Linked DNA regions of Pseudophaeobacter arcticus DSM 23566. The protein of the gene in region 1 interacts with the protein of each later gene in a pairwise test. Links are inferred from orthologs where the notes say so. Each region holds a gene or a part of one and is shown in the gene's direction. Other genes may lie near its edges.

Evidence for each region. The genes of interacting proteins can lie anywhere in the genome.
Region 2: the proteins of gyrB (region 1) and gyrA interact in binary tests that used the Escherichia coli proteins (3 or more experiments, as listed by UniProt). The link is inferred for Pseudophaeobacter arcticus DSM 23566 from one-to-one orthologs.

Annotation. Positions count from the first base shown.
Region 1 is NZ_KI421507.1:3,598,112-3,603,990, reverse strand. The notes cover bases 1,088-4,123. They hold gyrB (DNA topoisomerase (ATP-hydrolyzing) subunit B), read left to right. Parts: upstream 1,088-1,414; coding sequence 1,415-3,832; downstream 3,833-4,123. Other genes in these bases: ARCT_RS0121885 (GMC family oxidoreductase), read right to left, coding at 3,892-4,123; ARCT_RS0121895 (LysE family translocator), read left to right, coding at 1,088-1,270. Also shown: DNA replication/repair protein RecF, read left to right, coding at 1-653; more of ARCT_RS0121895, read left to right, coding at 650-1,087; more of ARCT_RS0121885, read right to left, coding at 4,124-5,496; ARCT_RS0121880 (TRAP transporter substrate-binding protein), read left to right, coding at 5,607-5,879. UniProt on the Escherichia coli protein: DNA gyrase negatively supercoils closed circular double-stranded DNA in an ATP-dependent manner to maintain chromosomes in an underwound state.
Region 2 is NZ_KI421507.1:1,550,801-1,555,626, reverse strand. Bases 17-3,342 are described here. They hold gyrA (DNA gyrase subunit A), read left to right. Parts: upstream 17-394; coding sequence 395-3,142; downstream 3,143-3,342. Other genes in these bases: ARCT_RS0111410 (DUF4034 domain-containing protein), read right to left, coding at 3,174-3,342; ARCT_RS0111420 (usg protein), read right to left, coding at 17-132. In the rest of the region: more of ARCT_RS0111420, read right to left, coding at 1-16; more of ARCT_RS0111410, read right to left, coding at 3,343-4,796. UniProt on the Escherichia coli protein: A type II topoisomerase that negatively supercoils closed circular double-stranded (ds) DNA in an ATP-dependent manner to maintain chromosomes in an underwound state.

The DNA of each region.
Region 1 (5,879 bases):
CCGAGGCCACGCTGATTTATGAAAAGGCCATGCGCGAGCGCAACAGGCTGTTGAAGGATCAGGTCCGCGATGCCGCCTGGTATCGGGTGGTGGAGGCCCAGATGGGCGCTGCTGGCCATCGGATTCACAGCGCGCGGCGCGCTGCGGTGCAACGGCTGGAGGCGGCGCAGGACACGGCTGAGACCGCCTTTCCCACGGCGCAGCTGGAGCTGGTGCAGTCTGAAGGCGAGATGCCGACAAGCGAAGCGGATCTGGTTCAGGCTCTGGCCGAGGGGCGGATGCGGGACATGGCGGTTGGCAGAACCCTGGTTGGGCCACACCGAAGCGATCTTATTGGCACCTATGCGCGCAAAGGCATCGCAGCCAAGGAATGTTCCACCGGAGAGCAAAAGGCACTGTTGGTCTCGCTGATTTTGGCCAATGCGCGCGCCCTGGCCGCCAGCGAGGGGGCGCCACCCATTTTGCTGCTGGATGAGGTTGCGGCGCATCTGGATGCTGATCGTCGCGCCGCATTATATGATGAAATCTGCGCTCTTGGGGCGCAGGCCTGGATGACGGGCACCGGGCCGGAGCTTTTTGCGGAACTGGGAAGCCGCGCCCAGATTTTCGAGATTGGCGACCTGGATGGGGTATCGCAGGTGGTCAGCGAATGAGCCTCTCTGTCTGGGATCTGCTGCTCTATGCGGCGGCTTTGTTTGTGCTGTTTCTGACGCCGGGGCCGGTGTGGCTGGCGCTGATGGCGCGGGCGGTCTCTGGTGGGTTTCAGGCGGCCTGGCCCCTGGCTGTGGGCGTGGCTGTGGGCGATCTGATCTGGCCGCTGGTTGCGATTGGCGGCATGTCCTGGCTGGCCTCCAGTCTGAGCGAGGTGATGTTGGTGCTGCGTTGGGGCGCCTGCCTGATGTTTGTCCTCATGGGGGTTCGGGTGATCCGCGCGGCCGGGCGAAAGATTGCCGAGAACCGGGCTTTGACCCGACCGGGCGCCTGGGCCGGATTTGTGGCGGGCGTTGCGGTGATCATGAGCAATCCCAAAGCGATCCTGTTCTATATGGGATTGTTGCCCGGTTTTTTTGACCTCGGGGCGCTTGGCTGGGTCGATGTTGTGGTGATCATCTGCCTGTCCTTTACGGTGCCGCTTTTGGGAAACCTGGTGATGGCGGCGCTGGTGCATTCCCTGCGCCAGGTGATTGCCTCGCCCGCGGCCCTGCGGCGGCTCAACCTGACCTCGGGGGCATTGCTGATCGGGGTGGGACTGCTGCTGCCCTTTACCTGATTTTGCCTGCGATTTTCTGCGATCTGACGGCGCGTCGGCGGCTTTGTTCTATTCCCTGTCCTGGGCCAAGAAAAAGCCCCGTCGTGGGTGACATTCGGGGCCAAGTTGCGTATAAAATCACAAAGTTAAAACAGGAAGTCGCGAATGTCTGATAACGAACAGAGCCCAGCCGAATATGGTGCCGATTCCATTAAGGTTCTCAAAGGGTTGGAGGCAGTTCGCAAACGTCCTGGCATGTATATCGGTGACACCGATGACGGCTCTGGTTTGCACCATATGGTCTATGAGGTGGTGGACAACGGAATTGATGAGGCCCTGGCCAATCATGCCGATCACGTTCGGGTCACAATTCATGCGGACAGTTCCGTTTCGGTTTATGACAACGGGCGTGGAATCCCGGTTGGCATTCACGAAGAAGAGGGCGTTTCAGCGGCTGAGGTCATCATGACTCAGCTGCACGCGGGCGGCAAATTTGACAGCAACTCCTATAAGGTTTCCGGCGGTCTGCACGGGGTGGGTGTTTCGGTTGTAAACGCCCTGTCCGACTGGCTGGAGCTGCGGATCTGGCGCGAAGGCAAAGAGCACGTCGCACGGTTCGAACATGGCGATACCGCCGAGCACCTGAGAGTGGTGCAGGACTGTGGCGACAAAACCGGGACCGAGGTCCGGTTTATGGCCTCGACGGATACCTTTTCGAACCTGGAATATTCCTTTGAGATTCTGGAGAAACGCCTGCGCGAGCTGGCCTTCCTGAACTCGGGCGTCAGGATCATCCTGATTGACGAACGCCCAGCGGAACGGCTGGAATCAGAGCTGATTTATGAAGGCGGCGTCAAAGAATTTGTCAAATATCTGGACCGGTCAAAAACCCCGGTGATGGATACCCCGGTCTATATCACCGGCGAAAAGGATGACATCGGTGTTGAGGTGGCGATGTGGTGGAACGACAGCTACCATGAATCGGTGCTGCCCTTTACCAATAACATTCCACAGCGCGACGGTGGCACCCATCTGGCGGGTTTCCGCGGCGCACTGACCCGGACGATCAACAACTATGCCCAGTCCAGCGGCATTGCCAAAAAAGAGAAGATCTCTTTCACCGGCGATGATGCCCGCGAAGGGCTGACCTGTGTTCTGTCCGTCAAGGTGCCGGATCCCAAATTCTCCAGCCAGACCAAAGACAAACTGGTCTCCTCTGAGGTGCGTCCGGTGGTGGAGAGCCTGGTGAATGAAAAGCTGGCGGAATGGTTTGAGGAAAATCCAAACCAGGCCAAGCAGATCGTTGGCAAGGTCGTCGAGGCGGCGCTGGCCCGCGAAGCCGCCCGCAAGGCGCGCGAGCTTACCCGGCGGAAAAACCCTATGGATCTCAACTTCCTGAGCTCCAAGTTGAAAGACTGCTCGGACAAAGATCCGGTCAACACCGAAATCTTCCTGGTGGAGGGTGATTCCGCTGGCGGCTCTGCCCAAACCGGGCGGGACCGGAAAACCCAGGCGATCCTGCCGCTGAAGGGTAAAATCCTGAATGTCGAGCGGGCGCGGTTTGACCGGATGCTGGGCAGCCAGGAAATTGGCAACATGGTCATGGCCCTGGGCACTGGCATTGGTCGGGATGAGTTCAACATCGCCAAGCTGCGCTACCACAAGATCGTCATCATGACCGATGCGGATGTTGATGGTGCCCATATCCGCACGCTGCTGTTGACCTTCTTCTATCGTCAGATGCCTGAACTGATCGAAGGTGGCTATCTCTACATCGCCCAGCCGCCGCTTTACAAAGTGGCGCGTGGCAAATCCGAGGTCTATCTGAAAGATCAGGCCGAAATGGAGGATTATCTGGTCAACCAGGGTGTCGAAGGGGCCACGCTGAAACTGGGCTCCGGCGAAGAGCTGGTTGGTCAGGATCTTATCCGCGTCGTTGATGAGGCGCGTCAGTTGAAACGGGTTCTGGACGCTTTCCCAACCCATTATCCGCGCCATATTCTGGAACAGGCAGCCGTGGCCGGCGCCTTTGTACCCGGTGCCGTTGATGCCGATTTGCAAGGCGTTGCCGACCGGGTTGCGACCCGGCTTGATCTGATTGCGCTGGAATATGAAAAGGGCTGGCAGGGCCGGATCACCCAGGATCATGGCATTCGCCTCGCCCGTATTCTGCGCGGTGTCGAAGAGGTCCGCACTCTGGACGGTCCCATGCTACGATCCGGTGAAGCTCGTAAAACTGGCAGCTTTACCAAAAGCTTGCAGGAGGTTTACGCGACTTCGGGCCAGTTGGTTCGACGGGACCGTGTCCAGGCAATCCATGGGCCGCTTGATCTGTTGAAGGCCATCATGGAAGAGGGCGAAAAAGGCCTGTCGCTGCAGCGCTACAAAGGTCTGGGCGAGATGAACCCCGATCAGCTGTGGGAAACCACCCTGGACCCGGATGCCCGCACCCTGTTGCAGGTCCGTGTCGACGATATGGTTGAGGCAGATGATCTGTTTACCAAACTGATGGGCGACGTGGTTGAGCCACGGCGGGAGTTCATTCAGAAAAACGCGCTGAGCGTCGAAAACCTGGATTTCTAGGGCCTGATCTCTAAACCCCACAGCACTGCGGAGCCCCCGCAGTGCTGTGGCTATGCTTGCTAAGAAGCCCGCTGGGCCGCAAGAATAAGGTCGCTGGCTTTTTCACCAATCATGATGGCCGGGGCATTGGTGTTGCCGCTGACGATCTCGGGCATGATCGAGCAATCGGCAACCCGCAGGCCAGATATGCCGTGAACCCGCAGCTGCGCATCAACTACCGCTTGACCGGACTGGCCCATCTTGCAGGTGCCTGTGGGGTGATAGATCGACGCGGTGTTGTTGCGGGCCCAGTGCAGGGTTGCTTCATAGTCCGCCATATCAAGGTCGGCATGGGGGCGGAACTCCTGCGAGATCTTGGATTTCAAAGGCGAGTGCCGGGCAATCCTGCGGGCGATATTCACGCCCGCAACCAGGGTTTGACAGTCTGTCCGGGTCGACAGATAGTTTGGAATGATCTTGGGATAGCTGCCGGGATCGCTGGAGTTCAGCCGAATTTCGCCACGGGATTCGGGGCGGAGCTGACAGACTGACATGGTAAAGGCCGAAAACCTGTCGGCGCCCTTGCCGGGATTCTCCGCTGACAGGGGCTGGACGTGGAACTGGATGTCGGGGGTTTCCAGCTCGGGGCGGGTTTTGAGAAAACCAGTGGCCAGACTGGCGGCCATGGTCATGGGGCCGGCGCGAAACATCAGGTACTTCAACCCTATCCTGGCCTGTCCCAGCACCGTGCTGACCTCGTCGTTCAGGGTGGGTTCGTTGCATTTATAGACCAGCCGCGCCTGCAGATGGTCCTGCATGTTTTTGCCGACGCCTGGCAGGTCGGCCACCACCTTGATGCCATGTTCGGACAGGTGCTCTGCCTCGCCAATGCCCGACAGCATCAGCAACTGTGGTGAGTTGATCGCCCCGCCTGAGAGGATAACTTCGCGGTTTGCCCTGATGAAATGGGTCGCGCCGGTGCGATCGCGATAGGCGACGCCGGTGCTGCGCATGCCCTCCAAAACAACACGTTGCACATGGGCATGGGTGATAATCTGCAGGTTTGGCCGCGATTTGACCGGGTTCAAAAAGGCCACCGCAGCCGAGCAACGCCGCCCATTGCGCGCGGTGAGCTGGAAAAAGCCAACGCCCTCTTGGTCGGCACCGTTGTAATCGGGGTTGAAGGGGTAACCAGCGGCCTGGGCTGCGGCCACCCAGGCATCGGTTATCGGGCGCTGAATGCGCATGTTCGACACGGAAAGAGCGCCCTGATCGCCGTGAAAGGCGTCGCTGCCGCGCTCGTTGTTTTCGGAGCGTTTGAACAGGGGCAATACATCGTCCCAGCCCCAGCCTTCGTTCCCCATCTGCCGCCAGCGGTCATAGTCCTGCGATTGGCCGCGCACATAGAGCAGCCCATTGAGCGAGGAAGAGCCTCCCAGCACCTTGCCGCGTGGCCATTCAATCGAGCGCCCATTCAGCCCCGGATCCGGTTCGGTCTTGTAACACCAGTCCACCTTTGGGTTGTGAATGGTTTTGAAATAGCCAACAGGGATGTGGATCCAGGGGTTGATATCACGCCCGCCGGCCTCAAGCAGGACGACCTTTGTCCTGGGGTCCGCACTGAGCCGATTGGCAATGACACAGCCCGCAGAACCGGCACCCACGATGATATAATCAGCCTCCAAAACACGCTCCTCCGGTTGCTCACGAAAAAAACTCTATGCAGATTGTATGATTTGGGCTAGCTTTTTTTGAGATAAAACGTCTCAATAATGATCATTTAGGGAGGAAGACTATGGGACTCAAGGAGAATCTTAACCATATCTCACGGCGAGAGCTGTTCCGGGTTGCAGGACGATATGGCATGAGCTCGACACTTTTGGCGGCGGGGGGCTTTGGAGGGGCCATGAGCCTGGCCAATCTGGCGTCAGCGGCGGAATCGACCTATGAAAGGCGGTTTTCCAAGCCGGCCAAGCACACGTTAAAGTTTGGGGCCTCTGGGTTTAATGCCCAGAACCTGCTGATTGAACGGGCTGGTGGTTTGGAGTTCGCCCGCGATCTGGAGAGC
Region 2 (4,826 bases), 2.0 Mb from region 1 along the record:
GTCCGGCGCCATGTCATAGTCTTGCCAGACATAGGTATTCAGAACATGGGCATAGTCGGGCATGTGATAGGTGAACTCGGCAGTGGTGAGCCCATAGCCCTTGAGCATCATTTCGGTACTGCTCATCTCCATCTGTGACCTCCTTTTGAAAGCCCCCCAAGATATAAACTAGCGCGAAATAGGTTAACCGCGTGCAAATTCTGGTTTCATCCGCTGCCCCCCTCCTCAAAAGCCCCGCAAAGCCAGTGCGAAGCCAGTACGAAGTCGGTAGGTAGTTAGTACGAAGTCGGTGCAAAACCGGAGCAAAACCGGCAGTTTGCTTGCACCCTATAGGCCCTCTCTGATAGGGTGCACCAACAAGATATAGACCCATAGAAAAGAACGGGCAGCAAACGTGACAGATACGCCGGATATTCCTGAAAACGCAGAAGAAAACCTTCCTCAGCGCGCCACTTATGACGGCCCCACGGTCTCCATCGAAGCGGAGATGAAGACTTCCTATCTGGACTATGCCATGTCCGTCATCGTCAGCCGGGCCATTCCCGACCTGCGCGATGGGCTGAAACCGGTGCATCGCCGTATTCTTTATGCGATGCATGAGACCGGCAATACCCATGACAAAAGCTACCGTAAATCTGCCCGTCCCGTGGGCGATGTCATGGGTAAATACCACCCGCATGGTGACAGCGCGATCTATGATGCCCTGGTTCGGATGGCACAGGATTTCTCCATGTCGCTGCCGTTGCTGGACGGTCAGGGCAACTTTGGTTCGATGGATGGCGATAATGCCGCCGCAATGCGCTATACCGAAGTGCGCATGGACAAGCCTTCGGCCTTTATGCTGGCAGACATCGAAAAAGATACGGTCGATTTTCAGGATAACTACGACGGCAAAGACAAAGAACCCACAGTTTTGCCGGCACGTTTTCCGAACATGCTGGTCAATGGTGCCGGCGGTATTGCGGTTGGCATGGCCACCAATATCCCCCCCCATAACCTGGGCGAAGTGATCGACGCCACGCTGGCGCTGATTGATGATCCCGATCTCACCAGTGAACAGCTGATTGACTATGTGCCCGGCCCCGACTTCCCTACTGGCGCCATCATGCTGGGCCGCTCGGGCGCGCGCAAAGCCTACCTTGAGGGGCGCGGCAGCGTTATCATCCGCTCCAAGACCCGCGTCGAGGAAATTCGCAAGGACCGCTATGCCATCGTGGTGGATGAAATCCCCTATCAGGTCAACAAGGCCGCGATGATCGAAAAGATTGCCGAGCAGGTGCGCGAGAAGAAGATCGAGGGCGTCGCCCACGTTCAGGATGAATCCGACCGTAACGGCGTACGTGTCGTGGTCGAACTGAAACGCGATGCCACACCAGAGGTGGTGCTGAACCAGCTGTTCCGTTTCACCCCGATGCAGACCTATTTTGGCTGCAACATGCTGGCGCTGAACGGCGGCCGCCCCGAGCAGCTGACCCTGCGCCGTTTCCTGACGTCCTTTATTGATTTCCGCGAAGACGTGGTGGCGCGCCGCACCGCCTATCTGCTGCGCAAGGCCCGCGAGCGCAGCCATGTGCTGTGTGGTCTGGCCGTGGCCGTTACCAATATCGACGAGATCGTCGCCACCATTCGCCAATCCGCCGATGCCGCTGAAGCGCGTCTGAAACTGATGACGCGACGCTGGCCAGCCCAGCCGATCCTGGAATACATCGCGCTGATTGACGATCCGACCCATACCGCCAACGAAGACGGCACCTATAACCTGTCGGAAACCCAGGCCCGCGCCATTCTGGAACTGCGTCTGCAACGGCTGACTCAGATCGGCGTCAAAGAAGTCACCGACGAGTTGGAAGACCTGGCCAGCAAGATCAAGGAATACCTTGAAATCCTGTCCTCGCGGGAACGGATCATGGGGATCATCTGCGATGAGCTGCGGGAAGTGCGCGAGCAGTTTGCCGTGCCCCGCCGCACCGAGATCGTCGATTGGTCCGGTGATATGGATGACGAAGACCTGATCGAGCGCGAAGACATGGTCGTTACCGTGACCTCTGGCGGCTACATCAAGCGCACGCCACTGGGGGATTTCCGCGCCCAAAAGCGTGGCGGCAAGGGTATTTCGGGGATGCAGACCAAGGAAGAGGATGTTGTCACCAACCTCTTTGTGGCCAATACCCATACCCAGCTGTTGTTCTTCACCACCGATGGCATGGTTTACAAGCTGAAAACCTGGCGTCTGCCCCAGGGCGGACGCACCGCCAAAGGCAAGGCCATCGTCAATATCCTGCCGATCCCGGTTGGGGTGTCGATTGCCGCCATCATGCCGGTGGATCGACCCGATGATGAATGGGCAGATCTGCAGATTGTCTTTGCCACGTCTGCCGGAACTGTGCGCCGTAACCGACTGTCGGACTTCACAAATGTGAAATCCAACGGCAAAATCGCGATGAAGTTCGAAGACGAACATGCCGACACCAAACTGATCAATGCCCGCATCTGTTCCGAAGACGACGATGTGATGCTGGTCACCAGCACCGGTCGCGCCATCCGCTTCCCCACCACTGATGTTCGGGTCTTTAACAGCCGCAATTCTGTTGGGGTGCGCGGGATCAAACTCAGCCAAGGGGCGGAAGTTGTCTCCATGTCGGTGATCCGCCACTTTGACGCCGAACCCTGGGAACGCAGCGCCTTTATCAAGCGCTTCCGCTCTGAACTCGGCACTGACATTTCCGAGGACGATGTCACAGCTGAAGTCGCGGAAGAGGTCGAAGACGGTGCGCTGAGTGATGATCGCTATCAGCAAATGCTGGCAGCCAATGATCTGCTTGTCACCATCAACAAACCCGGCGCGGGAAATCTGACCTCGGCCCATGATTACCGGGTGAGTGGCCGTGGCGGCCAGGGTGTTGGCGCCATGAAGGGCGGCGAGATTGTCGCAACCTTCCCTGTTGAGCTGGGCGACCAGATCATGCTGGCCACCTCCAAAGGCCAGTCGATCCGGGTTCCGGTTGATGGCATCTCATTCCGCTCCCGGTCTGCTGGCGGTGTGCGCGTCTTTAATACCGGCAAAGGCGAAGAGGTGGTTTCGGTCGCCTGGATTGCCGAAAACAGCGAAGAAGACGAAACAGTCGTGGCGACCGAAGAGTAATATCCTAATATAAACAGATCATTGGCCGGCGTTATTCAACTGCCGGCCAATGATCCTGCGGATCATAAGACAGATCCACCTTGACCGGTTTGAAGGCCAGCTCTTCTGGGCTTAATCCGTTGAGATAGTCACAATTTTGATCCGCCCGCGCCATTTCCAACTGTGGTGCAAAGGATGCAAAATCCTCCTCTGCGCAATATCCCCGGCCCCCGTTTTCCGCACAGACCTGCTCCAGCAAGAGATAGGCGCGCAGGAATGGGCAATGCAAAAGTGCGCTACGATCCCAATGGGGTGCATCGCCCTTTTCAGGCCGGGCCCCCTTGTGATCGACCAGTCTTACGACCCCGCGGAACCGGTACCATTGCTCCGCTTTACGGGCCATGAACCTATAGAGAGCCTGATCTTCAAAACCAGAATAGACGATACCGTTAACAAGAAACTGATCGCCTAAGAAAATATTGAGAGGGCTATCGTTGCCGAATTTGAGCTTTGCAACCTGTTCCCAGTTTTGTCCAGAAAAGGGGGAAGCAATAAGACGTCGGAAAGCAAAATCCTCTGCAACCTGTTCCTGGAGATCATAAAGCGCTGCAGGAGCATATTCAGTTGATCTGTTTTTGATTTGATACCAGATCCAGTTCTCAGCAAGTTTCATTAAGGACTGATCAAACGGATCATGCCGCAACCCCTCCTTCACCTCATCAATCTTCAATACCGCGATTTCGTCCTTTAGAGACCGCCCTCCCAACCGGGTTTTAAAGGCAGCGTCAAAGTTCTGAACAACCCGAGGCCTCCACCAGGCCTGCTCCAGAATGGTTTTGCGCGCAAACTCGATTTCATCTTCTGTGCGATTATGGCTTTCGCTTCGATCCGTCATGCGAATGGCCCGGCTCAGATCAAACTCAGGGTCTTTTGCCACCGCTGCCTGCATTGTCTGGCGCAGATCGTAACTTTCAGAAAAGTAGTACCGCTTTAGCCCGGAGTAACGGCAGCGGAACAGCATATCCGGACCATCGCTGGGGATCAGCGGCGCGTAGGTTTGGCATAGTTGCTCCAGCATTGCCGCAGTGCCGCCATAGCCCTGATGGGCCATATCAAGCGACCTGCGCAGGCTGCCCCAGTTCGGCTGCTGTGTCATAACCCTGTCGAGGGTCTCAAGAATCTCGCTCTTGTCGCGCGAAGTGGCGCTTTGGTTCAGCAGCGCGTCGGAGGCGGGAATAAAATCTGCGTCCAGCTCCAGGGCGCGACGCGCGTGGGCAATGGCCTGCTGGATCATGTTGTGGTGCACCGCCAGGGCCTGAGGATGCACATATTTGGCATAGCGCTCCCCCCGAATATCCCAGGCGCCCCGGCTCAGCGAAAAGCTGCGCGCCGAATGGGCAAAGCTCGACATTGGCACCGCGTCGACCCAGCTCTCAACAAAAGAGACCATCCGCGGATCAGAGGCCTCAAAAACCGACATCAGCCGCCGCAGTTTGAAAAAATCCTCACTCTCGATCAGGGGGCGTTCTCGTTCCTGGCTGAGCCTGCTTTCCAAACTGGTAAAATCGCCTGCATAGGCCAGTTGCCGGGCTTCACTGCGGGTCAGTTCCGCCGCGCTCACCGTGGGTTGAAATGCCAATAACGACAGGATCGCGGTGGCCAAAAACCTCTTCATTCCAAATATCTCTCTCAAAATGGCTGCACA